DNA from 2 places in the Streptomyces sp. NPDC058464 genome. Region 1 is predicted to be linked to the other one. Evidence: riboswitches for the same ligand, from Rfam matches in the RefSeq annotation. Region 1 holds a riboswitch; the other holds the start of a gene.

Region 1 (7,082 bases):
GGGGGCAGCAATCGTTGACATGTGACGGACCGGCAGGAAAGGATCACAGCACCAGGCCACGGTCGAACCGACCCGCCCCGGGTGCCGCCTATGGGGGAGCGGCATCCGGGGCGACCAGCCGCCCCGCCTCCTCCCAGAAGGTGAGGCGAACCGATGCCGCAGCCCGTCCTGCTCCTCGGTGCCGGCCGCCGGCGCGCGTACGACGAGTTCGTGCTGACGCGTGTCGCCGCGGTCCGCCCGGTGCTGCTGGTGGACGCCGCACCGCCGGCCTGGGCACAGCAGTGCCTGGCCGGTCACCTCGCGGCGGACCCCGGCAAGGGCGGCGCGACGGCATCGGCGGTGGTGCGGTTCGCGGCCAGGCACCGGGTCCGCGGCGTGCTGACCCACACGGGCGAGTACGCGGTCGCCGCCGCCACGATCGCCGGGCAGTTGGGGCTGCCCGGCACCTCCCTCGCCGCGGCCGCCGCGTGCAGCGACCCGCCCGCGCTGCGCGCGCTGCTGGCCGGCCGCGCGGTCCCCGTCGACGACGACCCCGGCCCGCCCCGCGTCTCGGCCGAGACGGTCGTCCTCGACGGCGAGATCCGCATCGCCGCCATCACTCGTACGACCCTGGGCCCGGCGCCCGCCCGGCAGCCGCTCCGGCACACCGTGCACGCCCACGACGGCCTGCTGCACAACCGTTTCCTGCGGCTGGCCGTCGACCGCACCGTGCACGCCCTCGGCGTCGGCCGGGGCGTCCTGCACATCGGCCTCACCCTCACCGACCGCGGCCCCCGGGTCACCGACGTCGCCCCGCACCTCCCGGGCGACCTGATCCCGCTGCTCGTCAAGCGGGCCACCGGTGTCGACCTCGCCCAGGTCGCGGCCGCCCTCGCCACCGGCGATGTGCCCGACACCACGCCGACCCGGCAGCGGGCGGCCGCGATCCAGTTCGCCTACCCGGCCGCCACCGGCCGCCTCGACCACCTGGACCTCTCCCCCGACGCCGCCCACGAGCCCGGCGCCGACCGCATGCTCCTCACCGGGCACACCGGCGACCACGTCACCGCCGGGCCGCACGCCACCGCCGCCGACCGGCTGGCCCTCTGGGTGGCGGTGGGCGAGACCCCGGCCGACTGCGACGACGCACTGCGCCGGATGGCCCGCCACCTGTCCGCGGGCATCGCCCCGCTCGCGAACGCGGCGTGAGCGCTCCGCCGGACCTGCCGCGGCATGCCGTCGGTCGACTGCGGCGCCGTCGTGGCTGCTCGCGCAGTTCCTCCCCCGGCCTTCGGCCGGGGGTACCCCCAGCGTCCCTGAAGGAGCGCTGCCGGTCCGCCCTAGAACGCGATCGCCCGTATCAACTCGCCCGCCTCACCCAGCACTTCGACTTCCTCCCGGCTCATCGTCGGATTGGCCGCCCGCCGCCGCAGCGCCTCCGTCAGCCCTTCCTCGGTCAGTTCGGCCGGATCGGCGAGCAGGGCCGTCAGCAGCGTGCGCGCCAACGGGTAGGCACCGAGCGCCACTTGGGCGAGGATCACCGCGGACATGCCCCAGTCGAGCCCGGGCGGCCCGTCCTCGGCGTTGGTCCAGTCGATGACCCGAGGGCCGTCGGGGGTCAGTATCACGTTGTCCGGATGGAGGTCGAGATGGAGGACCCGGGCGCCGGGATCGGCCGGTTCCCGGCCGGGCACCGCGTGCAGCCGGCGCAGCAGCGAGGCGAGCAGCGCGCCGCCCTCCGCCGCGTCCGTCTCCCCCGCCAGCAGCGCCGCCAGCATGGTCGGCCCGGACAGCCGCTCCATCACCAGTTCGGTACGGGACCCGGACGGCCGCACCCGGGGCGCCGGGTACCCGTGCTCCCGTACGTACGTCATCACCGCGCCCTCGGCGGCGGCGTCCCCCCAGCCGTCCCGGTCCCGGCGCAGCACCCATGCCTCGTCGATCTCGTACACGTCGGCCGAACGCCCCGAGCCGAGCAGTCTCCCCGTCATGGCCCGACCATAGCGAAACGGTCCCCGCACAGCCCCCTCTCAGCTTCCGCCGGGCGGCCGGTAAGGTAGCCGGGTCGTCATCACCCGTACGGGGGGAAGCCGGTGCAATTCCGGCGCTGACCCGCAACCGTGAGCCACATCCCCTGTGGCAAGCCGGACCGCCGCGCCCGGGACGTTGATCGGCTCATGTGCGCCGGCGCCCGCCGTCGCACGGCACCGTCGAGGTTTACGGAGCCGAGCCGCCGGGGTGTCCCGTGCTGCCCGGCTCCCCGCAGGGAGAGGCACCCGCCGACCATGACCGTCCTCCGCCGCACCGCCGGGGTGCTGGCCGCCACCGCCGTCATCGGTACCGCCACGCCCGCGACGACCGCGCTGGCCGCCGGCACGGCCGCCGGCACCGCGTCCCCTTCGCCCTCCGCGTCGGCGGTCCTCCCGTCGGGGCTGTACGGCGGTTCGGACCCGAAGTACGACGGCGTCTGGCGCCAGTCCCTCGCCCTGCTGGCCCAGCGCGCGGTGGGGGTCACCCCGGCCGCGAAGGCGGTGGACTGGCTGGCCGGGCAGCAGTGCGCGAACGGCTCGTTCGCCGCGTTCCGCGCCGAGCCGACGGCGGCCTGTGACGCCAAGGTGACCGTGGACACGAACAGCACGGCGGCCGCGGTACAGGCGCTGAAGGCGGCCGGCGGCCACGACGCCGCCGCGGACAGGGCCGTGAACTGGCTGAAGTCGCAGCAGAACAAGGACGGCGGCTGGGGCTACGCCCCCGGCTCGGCCAGCGACACCAACTCCACCGGCGTGGTCATCGGCGCGCTCGCGGCGGCCGGCGCGAGCGCGGACAGGTCGCCGTACGCCCTCCTCGCCAAGTGGTCCCTCCCCTGCGCCGAGGACGGTGGCGGCGCTCTCGCCTACCAGCCGGACCAGCAGGGGAAACTGGCCGCCAACGCGGACGCGACCGCGGCCGGGGTGCTCGGAGCCCTCGGCAAGGGATTCGTGACGACGGCCGGGAAGGCGTCGGCGAAGGGCAGCCATGCCTGCGCGGACGCCGCCAAGGCCCTCACCCGGGACGAGGTGGCCCGCAACGGCGCCGCGTACCTGGCGGACGCCACCTCCGCCAAGGGCTACCTCGTCTCCGCGCTGCCCGGCGCCAAGCCCCAGCCGGACTACGGCAACACCGCCGACGCGGTCGTCGCCATGGCCGCGCAGGGCTGGACGAAGCCGGCGAAGAAGCCGTACGCGTGGCTGGAGGCGCACGCCGTGCCGTGGGCGGAGCAGAGCGGGCCCGCGGCCTACGCCGAGCTGGTCCTCGCCGCGCACGCGATGGGCGCGGACCCGCGCGACTTCGGCGGGACGAACCTGGTGACGGCGCTGAACGCGACGGGCCCGGCGCCGCAGGCGGCCACGGCCGCCGCGAAGCACACCGAGGAGAAGAAGCCGGGCAACAGCGTGTGGTGGATCGTCGGCACCGGTCTCGTCGGCGGTATCGGCATCGGCTTCCTGCTCAGCGGCCGCCGGAAGCAGCAGCAGCTGTGACCGCGGTCCGCCGGGCCGCGCTGCTGCTCCTGGCCGCGCTGACGCTGTGCGCGACGGCCGCCGGGCCGGCGGCGGCCACCGGTTACCGCTACTGGTCCTTCTGGGAGCGGGACGGCGCGCGCTGGGCGTACGCCACGCAGGGCCCCTCCACCGCGCGGCCCGCCGACGGTTCGGTCGAGGGTTTCCGCTTCGCGGTGAGCGAGGACTCGGCGGACGCGTCGCGACCGCGCGGCACGGCGGACTTCGGGAGGATCTGCGCCGGCACGCCTGCCGTGGAGGGCCGGAAGCGGGTGGCGCTGGTCGTCGACTTCGGCACGGCGGCGGACGCGTCCCCGGGAGAGCGGCCGCCTGCGCGGCGGACGGCCTGTGCGGTGGTGTCCGAGGACGCGACGACGGCGGAGGCGCTGGCGACGGTGGCGAAGCCGCTGCGGTACGACACGAACGCGTTGCTGTGCGCCATCGACGGGTATCCGTCGCGGGGGTGCGGGGAGAAGGTCGCGGCGGGGGGTACGTCGGACAGCGGGCCGTCGCTCGGCCTGGCGGCCGGCGTGGGGGTGGTCGTAGTGGTGGCTGCGGGTGCCCTCTGGCAGACACGGCGGCGGAAGAATGCGTGAGCGCCACAGTGCGGGCCGGTGGGGGCTGGTCGCGCAGTTCCCCGCGCCCCTTGCGGGGCACGTCCTGGCTGCGGGCAGTCGTGCCTCCCCCAGAGCCCTAAAAGCCTGGGGGGACCCCCAGGCGGCACGGGTGGGCGCTGGGGGTCCCCCCGGCCGAAGGCTGGGGGAGGCACCCCGCAAGCGCGGGCGAGCGAAACCCCCCGTCGCCCGGCTGCAGCGCCGCTCCCCCGTACACCCCGGCGCCTGGTGGCTCTGGTCGCTCTCTCTCGGGGTCGCCGCGTCCCGTACCACCAACCCCCTCCTCCTCGCCCTCCTCGTCGCGGTCACCGCCTACGTCGTGGCCGTCTGCCGGAGCCGGGTCGCCCCCTGGTCCCGCTCCTACGCCGCATTCGCCAGGCTCGCCCTCGCCGTCCTCCTCGTCCGCCTCGCCTTCACCGTCGTCCTCGGCTCCCCCGTCCCCGGCGCGCACACCCTCGTCACCCTTCCCGAAGTGCCTCTCCCGCACTGGGCCCAGGGCATCCGGCTCGGCGGCCGGGTCACCGCGGAGGCGCTCGTCTTCGCCCTGTACGACGGCCTCAGGATCGCCGCCCTCCTCGTCTGCGTCGGCGCCGCGAACGCGCTCGCCAACCCGGCCCGGCTGCTCAAGTCCCTGCCCGGTGCCCTGTACGAGCTGGGCGTGGCCGTGGTCGTCGCGCTCACCTTCGCGCCGCATCTGGTGGCCGACGTGCAGCGGCTGCGGGCCGCCCGGCGGCTGCGCGGCCGCCCCGACTCCGGCATCCGCGGCCTGCTCCAGGTCGGACTCCCGGTCCTGGAGAGCGCGTTGGAGCGTTCGGTCGCCCTCGCCGCCGCGATGGACGCGCGCGGGTACGGCCGCAGCGCCGACGTCCCGGACCGGGTCCGCCGTACGACGGCCGTGCTCACCCTCGGCGGCCTGCTCGGCATCTGCGCGGGAACGTACGGGCTGCTCACCGCTGAAGGCGGCGGCTACGGACCGACCTTGCTGCCGGCCGGGGTGGCCGCCGCGCTGGCGGGGCTGCGGCTCGGCGGCCGGCGTTCGCCGCGCACCCGGTACCGGCCCGACCCGTGGGACGCGCGGGCCTGGCTGGTGTCCGGGGCCGGCGCCGCGGTCGCCGCCCTGCTCACCCTGGCGTCCGTCCGTGATCCGGACGCCCTGCATCCCGGGGTCGTACCGCTGGTCGCCCCCACGCTTCCGCTCTGGCCCGCGGCCGCCGTGCTGCTCGGCCTGCTGCCCGCCCTCATCGTTCCCGGGGATCCCAAGGGCCCCAGGGAGGAGCCGTCGTGATCCGTTTCGAGGACGTCTCCGTCACCTACGACGGCGCGGTCCAACCCGCTGTGCAGGATGTCGACTTCGAGGTGCCGGAGGGTGAACTCGTCCTCCTGGCCGGCCCGTCCGGCACCGGCAAGTCGACGGTTCTGAACTCCGTGAGCGGGCTCGTGCCGCACTTCACCGGCGGCACCCTGCGCGGGCGGGTGACGGTCGCCGGCCGGGACACCCGCACCCACCGGCCGCGCGAACTCGCGGACGTCGTCGGCACGGTGGGCCAGGATCCGCTCGCCCACTTCGTGACCGACACCGTGGAGGACGAACTCGCCTACGGGATGGAGTCGTTGGGGATCGCCCCGGCGGTGATGCGGCGGCGGGTGGAGGAGACCCTCGATCTGCTGGGGCTCGCCGAGGTGCGGGACCGGGCAATCGCCACGCTCTCGGGCGGACAGCGGCAGCGGGTCGCGATCGGGTCGGTGCTCACCCCGCATCCCGCGGTCCTGGTGCTGGACGAGCCGACCTCCGCGCTCGACCCGGCCGCCGCCGAGGAGGTGCTGGCCGTGCTCCAGCGGCTGGTGCACGACCTGGGGACGACGGTGCTGCTGGCCGAGCACCGGCTGGAGCGGGTCGTGCAGTACGCCGACCGGGTCGTGCTGCTGCCCGGGGACGGGGCCGCGCCGGTGTGCGGGACACCCGCCGAGGTGATGGCCGTGTCGCCGGTGTGTCCGCCGGTGGTGGAGCTGGGGCGGCTGGCCGGGTGGTCGCCGCTGCCGATGACCGTACGGGACGCCCGGCGGCGGGCGGCGGCGGCCGGGTTGCGGGAGCGGCTCGCCGGGCGGGTCCCGGAGCAGCGGCCCGTTCCCGGTCGCGCGGGTGGTCGTGTGGCCGGTCGCGCGGGTGATCGTGTGGCCGGTCCCGCGGCCGGTCCCGCGGTCGGCCCGGCGGCTCCGCTCGCCGAGGTCCGTTCCCTCGCCGTCCGCCGGGGCCGGGTCGACGCGCTGTGCGGCGTCGACCTCACCGTCGCCCCCGGGGAGACCGTGGCCCTCATGGGGCGCAACGGCGCCGGGAAGTCCACGCTGCTGGGCGCCCTGGTCGGGCTCGTCGAGCCGGGCTCCGGCGCGGTGCGGGTCCGCGGCGCGGTCCCGCACCGCACGCGCCCGCGTGACCTCGTACGCCTGGTCGGACTGGTCCCGCAGGAACCGCGTGACCTGCTGTACGCCGACACGGTCGGGGCCGAGTGCGCGGCCGCCGACCGGGACGCGGGGGCGGAGTCCGGGACCTGCCGCGGGCTCGTGTCCGAGCTGCTGCCCGGGGTCGCGGACGACACGCACCCCCGTGATCTCTCCGAGGGGCAGCGGCTCGCCCTCGCGCTCGCCGTCGTCCTCACCGCCCGCCCGCCGCTGCTCCTGCTCGACGAGCCGACCCGGGGCCTGGACTACGCGGCGAAGGCCCGGCTGGTGGGCGTGTTGCGCGGGCTCGCCGCCGACGGGCACGCGATCGTGCTGGCCACGCACGACGTGGAGCTGGCCGCGGAGCTCGCGCACCGGGTGGTGCTGCTCGCGGAGGGCGAGGTCATCGCGGACGGGCCGACCGACGACATCGTCGTCTCCTCGCCGTCCTTCGCCCCGCAGGTGACGAAGATCCTCGCGCCGCAGCGGTGGCTCACCGTGGCCCAGGTCCGGGAGG
Region 2 (7,082 bases), on a different contig from region 1:
AGGTCGACGAGCACCTCCTCAAGACCCTCGCCCAGCTCGCCCCGGCCGCCCCGCACCGGATCGCGCTGGGCGGCCTGACCCCGGAGGACACCGCCACCCTCGTCGACGCCGTCTGCGGGGAGCCGGTGGATCCGGCGACCGTGGCGGCGCTGGCCGAGCGCACCGGCGGCAATCCGTTCTACGTGCTGGAGAGCGCCCGTCTCCTGGCCGACGAAGGCGCCCTGGTTGCGGTCTCCGAGGTCCCCCAGGGCGTGCGTGACGTACTGCGCCGGCGCCTGGCCCTGCTGCCCGCCGCCGCCCGGTCCGTCGTACAACTCACCGCCGTGCTGGGACTGGAGGCCGAGGTGGCGCTGCTCGTCGACGCCGCCGAGGCGGACGAGGAGCAGGTGCTGGAGGGCCTGGACGCGGCGCTGGCCGCCGGGCTGCTCGCCGAACCCGGGCCGGGCCGCGTCCGGTTCGTGCACGCCCTGGTCCGCGACACCGTCTACGCCGACCTGTCCGGCGCCCGCCGCTCCCGGCTGCACGCCGGCGTCGCGCGCCTCCTGCGCCACCACCACCCCGCCGAACTCGCGGCTCTGGCCCACCACTTCGCCCGTTCCGGCAGCGCGGCCGACGCGCCGCTCGCCGTCGACTACGCGCTGCGGGCCGCCGAGGCCGCCGAACGGCGCTACGCCCACGACGTCGCCGTCACCCTGATCCAGCAGGCGATCGACACCCATACCGCGACCACCGGCGACGACGCCCCGCCCGACCGGCTGATCGAGCTGCTGGTACGGCTGCTGGGCGCGCAGGTGCGGACCGGCGCCACGGACGCTGCCCGGCGCACCCGGCAGCGTGCGGTGGAACTCGCGGAACAGGCCGACCGGGGCGACCTGGTCGCGGCCGTGTACGGGGCGTGGACCGAGCCCGCGGCCTGGCGCAGCCGGCTCGAAGGACCGTACGACCGGACCGCGTTGGCCCGCCTGGAACGGCTGGCCGCCGATCCCGGCCTCGACGGCCCGACCCGGGCGCGGGTCCTGCAGGCCCTCGTCGACGCGGTCGCCGCCGAGGATCCGCCGCGGGCCCTGCAGGCGTCCCACGTCCAGCTGGCGCTCGCCCGTGCCGACGGCGAAGCCCCGCTGATGGCGGCCGCGTTGATGACCTCGGCGCGGTTGCTGCCGCACGAGACCCGGGCCGCCGCCCGATCGCAGCTCACCGCCGAACTGCGCGCCATCACCCACGCCCACGACCTGCCCGCCTATCGGTGGATCTGCGAGAACCTGGACTCGATGACCGCGGCCGCCCGCAACGACCCGGCGGCCGTGCAGCGGCACACCGCGGAGGGGCTGGTCCTCGCCCGCCGTTACCGCATGGTGTGGGCGCAGGGACTCAGCGCCGCGACCTCCGCGATGCTGGCCACCGTGGCCGGCCGCTTCGAGGCGGCGGAGACCGCTTACGCGGAGGCGGACACCCTGCTGCAGCAGGTGGGCGCCCATCACGCGACCGGGTTGCGCACGCTGGCGCTGATCACCATGCGGCTCGTCCAGGACCGGGTGGCCGAGATCGAACCGGTGGTCCGTGCCGTGTACGAGTCCGCGGGTGCCCCGGTCGCGGTGGCGCAGGCGCTGGTCCTGGCCCGGCTGGGCCGACTCGACGAGGCCCTGGCCGTACCCGTGTCCCCGGAGCCGCTGCAGGACCATCTCTACGGCCTGGAGCTCGACTTCCGCGCCCAGCTCGCCGTGCTCCACCGGGACCACGACTCGGCGGCCGCCCTGCTCGGGCACCTGCTCCCGCTGCGGGACCAGCTGGCGGGCGCGGCGGGCGCGGTGTACGCGAGCCGTCCGCTCGCGCACGCCCTCGCCGACCTGCACCGGCTCCTCGGCGAGGACCGGGCGGCGGCCGAGGGCTACGCGCTGGCCGAACGCACCGCGTACGCCTGGGGATCGGCCCACCTCGCGGCGGACGCCGGCCGGGCGGCGGCGGACCTGGCCGAGGCCAGGGCGCGCCGCCGCACCCTCGCGACCTGACCGCGCCGCCCGGGGCGTCAGCCGCCGAGCGCGGCCATCACCACCGCCTTGGCCTCCTCCTGCACCCGGGCCAGGTGGTCGGGGCCCTGGAAGGACTCGGCGTAGATCTTGTAGACGTCCTCGGTACCGGACGGGCGGGCCGCGAACCAGGCGTTCTCCGTGGTCACCTTGATGCCGCCGATCGCCGCGCCGTTGCCCGGGGCCTCGGTGAGGACGGCGGTGACCGGCTCCCCCGCCAGGGTCTCGGCGGTGACCTGGGCCGGGGAGAGCTTGGCCAGCAGGGCCTTCTCCTCGCGGGTCGCCGGCGCGTCGATGCGGGCGTAGGCGGGCTCGCCGAAGCGGGCGGTGAGGCCGGCGTAGTGCTCGGACGGGGTCTTGTCCGTCACGGCCGTGATCTCGGAGGCGAGCAGGGCGAGCAGGATGCCGTCCTTGTCGGTGGTCCACACCGAGCCGTCCCGGCGCAGGAAGGAGGCACCGGCGGACTCCTCGCCGCCGAACCCGATCGCCCCGCTGACCAGTCCGTCCACGAACCACTTGAACCCGACGGGGACCTCGACCAGTTGGCGGCCGAGGTCGGCGGCGACCCGGTCGATCATCGAGGACGAGACGAGGGTCTTGCCGATGCCGGCGCGCGCCGCCCACTGCTCGCGGTGGCGGTAGAGGTAGGAGATGGCGACGGCCAGGTAGTGGTTGGGGTTCATCAGGCCGGCGTCGCGGGTGACGATGCCGTGCCGGTCGGCGTCGGCGTCGTTGCCGGTGGCGACGCGGAATTCGTCCCGCTTCTCGATGAGCGAGGCCATCGCGTACGGCGACGAGCAGTCCATGCGGATCTTGCCGTCCCAGTCCAGCGTCATGAACCGCCAGGTGGGGTCGGTGTACGGGTTGACCACGGTCAGGTCGAGCCCGTGCCGTTCGGCGATCCGGCCCCAGTAGGCGACGGAGGCGCCGCCGAGCGGGTCGGCGCCGATGCGCAGTCCGGAGGCCCGGACCGCGTCGAGGTCGAGGACGCTGGGCAGGTCGTCGACGTAGGTGCCCATGAAGTCGTACCGGCCGGTGGTCGGCGCGGCGAGCGCGCGCTCGTACGGGATCCGCTGTACGTCCTTCATCCCGCCCGCGATGATCTGGTTGGCGCGGTCCTGGATCCAGGAGGTGGCGTCGGAGGCGGCGGGGCCGCCGCTGGGCGGGTTGTACTTGAAGCCGCCGTCGGCGGGCGGGTTGTGCGAGGGGGTGACCACGACGCCGTCCGCGAGGCCGGTCGTACGGCCCCGGTTGTGGGTGAGGATGGCGTGCGAGACGGCGGGGGTGGGGGTGTAGCCGTCGGCGCTGTCGATCAGGACGGTCACGCCGTTGGCCGCGAAGACCTCCAGGGCGGTGACCTTGGCGGGCTCGGACAGGGCGTGGGTGTCGGCTCCGAGGAAGAGGGGGCCGTCGGTGCCCTGGCCGCCGCGGTACTCGCAGATGGCCTGGCTGGTGGCGGCGATGTGGTCCTCGTTGAAGGCGGTCGTCAGCGACGATCCGCGGTGGCCCGAGGTGCCGAACGCCACCCGCTGGCCCGGGTCGGACGGGTCGGGGTGCAGTGCGTAGTAGGCCGTGACCAGCCGGGCCACGTCGACGAGGTCCTCCGGAGCCGCCGGCCGGCCCGCTCGCTCATGCGGCATGAGTCCACTTCCTCCGCAGTCGTTGATCGATCGCTCGCCGCCCATCTTTCCTTGTCAGCGGCCGCGGGCGCGAGTGCGGCACCGGCCGCGCGCCGAAGACACGGCGGGTTCACGGCGGGTTCACAGCAGTCGTACCGTGTCCGGGGCCCGCTCCTCGAAGATCTCGACCAGCCAGTCGAAGACGGTGGCCCCGCGTCCGGCGCGGGCCTCGGCCAGCTCCGCCGCGACGTCGGCACGGTTGGTCGGGTGGCAGCGGGCGAGCCGGAGCTCCAGCTGGCGGGCGGTCTCCGCATGGCCCAGGTACGCGCGGGACGTCTCGTGGTCGCGCCACTCGAAGACGAAGTCGCCGTCGTCGGGTGTGCCGAAACCGCCCCTGAGGCAGTCGACGAACGCGTCGAGGTTGCGGCCGAAGTAGCCGCCGGGCCCGTTGACCGCCTCGCCGACCACCCGCCAGAAGTCCTCCAGGGTCCTGATCCCGCTGCCGTCCAGTACATAAGTCACCGTCACGGCCCGCAGGATACGGCGGTCCGCGGGCATTGATCGCGCACGGCAGCACTCGCACCGGTCCACGGACACCGGTCAACGGCTTCCGTACCGGAAACGCGGAAGGGCCCCCGGAACCGTCCGGAGGCCCTCTCGTGTCGTTCGGTGTGCCGCGCCGCGGGTCAGTGCGGAGCGGGCACCGTGCGGGCGGCGGCCGGCGCCTTCGCCGGCCTCGGGTTGAGGACACGGTCGGCCAACTCGCCGAACAGCAGGCCGAATCCGCCCCACAGCACCACCTGGATGGCGAGCGCCGAGAGCCGGAACCGCCACAGCAGGGTGGCCGGGAAGTCGCTCGGCACCTCGTTGACGACCGGCAGGAACTGGTACGCCAGCCCGATGAGGACGCCGAACGCGACCACCGCGAGGACGGTCGCCCACCAAGTGCCCAGCCGCGGCCGGAGCCGCTTGCCGAGGATGGTGGCGGCGATCGCGAGGAGCACGCTGAGCACCATCATCAGGAAGTACAGCGTGGTCCGCTTGCCGATGGTGTCCGGGTCGCCCACCGACGGCGGGTTGGCCGGGTACTTCAGGAACGGCACCACGTAGACGACCGCCAGTGCGCAGCCGGACAGCAGCAGTGCCGTCGCCCGCGGCGAGAAGCGGCCGACACGGCCGAGGGCGAAGGAGTAGGCCAGGGCGGCGATGCCGCCGAAGGCGACCCCGTAGACCAGGACACCGGTGGCCAGGCCGGCGGTGGACTGCAGGGAGCGGGAGACGACCGCCATCTCGTGCTCGTGCGAGTGGGCGTCCTCGTAGCCGATCGCCTTGTCGACGTTCGGCTCACCGAGCAGGTAGGCGACGACGAGGGCGAGCAGACCGGCGGCCAGGCCGGCGAGCATGCCTCGCACCAGGAGGTTACGGACCGTTGCGGAGTTCATGGGTGGTACGGCGACCCTCGCTCGCGTCAGTGGCAGGGGAAGCCGAGCAGGTGGCGGGCGTCGTGCACCCACTCGTGGACGTCCGTGCCGCTGAACACGGAGGTGGCGCCCTGTTCGGCGCCGACGAAGTAGAGCAGGACCAGCATCAGGATGCCGAAGAAGACCGCCCAGGGAGCTATCGCGGACAGCGGCAGCTTGGCGGGAACGGCGGGGGTGTTGGCTGTCGGCGGAGCGACGGTCTGCGCCATGGCAGGACCTCCTCTGGGAGTTCGCGTCCCATCTCGGTGGTGCACAGGACGACGGCCACGGGTCTGACTCACAAACAGCCCTGGAGCTCTTGCATACAGTGGCGCGACCGTGCCGGATTTCCACCGGCTTCCGTCTCGCCGTCGTCGATATCGGACAGACCGTACCGCGTGTCAGGGGCACGGCCAAGACCGCGTCACCAGGCGTGATCTTCATCTCGCGCCTGGTGGGCGGCTGGTGGGACGGTTCAGGCGGGTGGGGCGAGGCCCAGTTCGCGGTCGCCGAGCGGGGCGAAGAAACGGTCGACGTCCGCGTCGGTGACCTCGGCGAGGGTGCCCGGGGACCAGTGCGGGGCGCGGTCCTTGTCGACGACCTGGGCGCGGATGCCCTCCACCAGGTCGGGGCTCGCGAGGGTCGCGCAGGAGACGCGGTACTCCTGGTCCAGGACCCGTTCCAGGGAGCCCAGTTGCCGGGCCCTGCGCAGCGCCTGCAGCGTGACCTTCAGGGAGGTGGGCGACCTGGTGAGCAGGGTGTCCGCGGCCTCCTTCGCCGCCGGGTCGCCGTGCGCGAGCAGCCGCTGGACGATCTCCTCGACCGTGTCGGCCGGGTAGCAGGCGTCGATCCACGCCCGGTGCCCGGCCAACTCCCCGTCCGGCGCCTGCCGGACCTGCCGGGCGAGCGCCTCGGGCACGGGCAGGGTGGCGAGGTCGGCGACGAACGCCCGGAGCGAGCCGGAGGGCATGTAGTGGTCGGCGAGTCCGCACAGCATCGCGTCGGCGGCGCCGATCTGGGCGCCGGTCAGGGCGAGATGGGTGCCGAGTTCGCCGGGCGCGCGGCCGAGCAGGTAGGTGCCGCCGACGTCGGGCACGAAGCCGATCCCGGTCTCGGGCATGGCGATCCGGGACCGTTCGGTGGCGATCCGGACGCCGCCGTGGGCCGAGACACCGACCCCGCCGCCCATCACGATGCCGTCCATCACGGCGACGTACGGCTTCGGGTACCGGGCGATGCGGGCGTTGAGGTGGTACTCGTCCCGCCAGAAGGCGGCCGCGGCCGACCCGTCGCCGTCGCGGGCGTCGTCGTGGACGGCGCGGATGTCGCCGCCCGCGCACAGGCCGCGCTCCCCCGCGCCGGTGACGACGACGGTCTCGACGGCCGGGTCGTGCTCCCAGGCGGTGAGCGCCTCGTCGATGCGGCGCACCATCGCGTGCGTCAGCGCGTTGATGGCCTGCGGCCGGTTGAGCGTGATGTGCGCGGCCCGTCCGTCGACGTGCAGCAGGACGTGTTCCTCGGCGCCGGTCATCCGGACACCTCCGCCGGGCCGCGGGCCACGATGAGGCGCATGATCTCGTCGGTTCCTTCCGGGATCGGGTGGACACGTGGGTCACGGACGATCTTCTCCTGCCCGATCCGTCCACGGCACGCCGACCCTCGCACCCGCCGCCGCCAGGCACGACGTAACCGTCGGTAACATCTTCGGCGGTGCCGGACCCCGCGATCCGCCCGGTCCGCGGCCGTTCGCCCCTCGATAACTGCCCGTCCGTCCACGACGTGGATGAACAGGCAGTGACCGGCCGGGACTTGAAGGTCCTTCGCAAGGCAAGCCGGGCTGGTCAGACCCTTGAGCGATAACCTACCCATGGGTATGGACAGTTGAGCCGTCAAGCTAGCCTCTTCCCATGGAGACTCCCGAGCCTCGCTGGCTGACGGATGACGAGACGCAGTGCTGGCTCGTCCTTGCCGGGGTGCTG

Evidence for each region. Region 1 has a riboswitch for cobalamin ahead of ACFWPQ_RS27750 (prenyltransferase/squalene oxidase repeat-containing protein). Riboswitches for the same ligand answer to the same signal wherever they lie in the genome.
Region 2: linked by a shared signal. The riboswitch ahead of ACFWPQ_RS16200 (CbtB-domain containing protein) and the one ahead of ACFWPQ_RS27750 (prenyltransferase/squalene oxidase repeat-containing protein) in region 1 are both predicted to bind cobalamin.

The regions. Positions count from the first base shown of each region.
Region 1 covers NZ_JBHXMA010000022.1:158,158-165,239, forward strand. Annotated here, with positions in the region: gene ACFWPQ_RS27740 (hypothetical protein) at 154-1,188, shown strand; gene ACFWPQ_RS27745 (phosphotransferase family protein) at 1,320-1,970, opposite strand; cobalamin riboswitch at 2,025-2,156, shown strand; gene ACFWPQ_RS27750 (prenyltransferase/squalene oxidase repeat-containing protein) at 2,265-3,497, shown strand; gene ACFWPQ_RS27755 (SCO2322 family protein) at 3,494-4,111, shown strand; gene ACFWPQ_RS27760 (CbiQ family ECF transporter T component) at 4,104-5,414, shown strand; gene ACFWPQ_RS27765 (ABC transporter ATP-binding protein) at 5,411-7,082, shown strand, end outside.
Region 2 covers NZ_JBHXMA010000010.1:158,285-165,366, reverse strand. Annotated here, with positions in the region: gene ACFWPQ_RS16220 (BTAD domain-containing putative transcriptional regulator) at 1-2,006, shown strand, start outside; gene pgm (phosphoglucomutase (alpha-D-glucose-1,6-bisphosphate-dependent)) at 2,024-3,664, opposite strand; gene ACFWPQ_RS16210 (barstar family protein) at 3,785-4,171, opposite strand; gene ACFWPQ_RS16205 (CbtA family protein) at 4,330-5,085, opposite strand; gene ACFWPQ_RS16200 (CbtB-domain containing protein) at 5,112-5,333, opposite strand; cobalamin riboswitch at 5,370-5,511, opposite strand; gene ACFWPQ_RS16195 (enoyl-CoA hydratase/isomerase family protein) at 5,579-6,634, opposite strand; partial or broken gene ACFWPQ_RS16190 (acyl-CoA dehydrogenase family protein) at 6,631-6,738, opposite strand; gene ACFWPQ_RS16185 (MarR family winged helix-turn-helix transcriptional regulator) at 7,011-7,082, shown strand, end outside.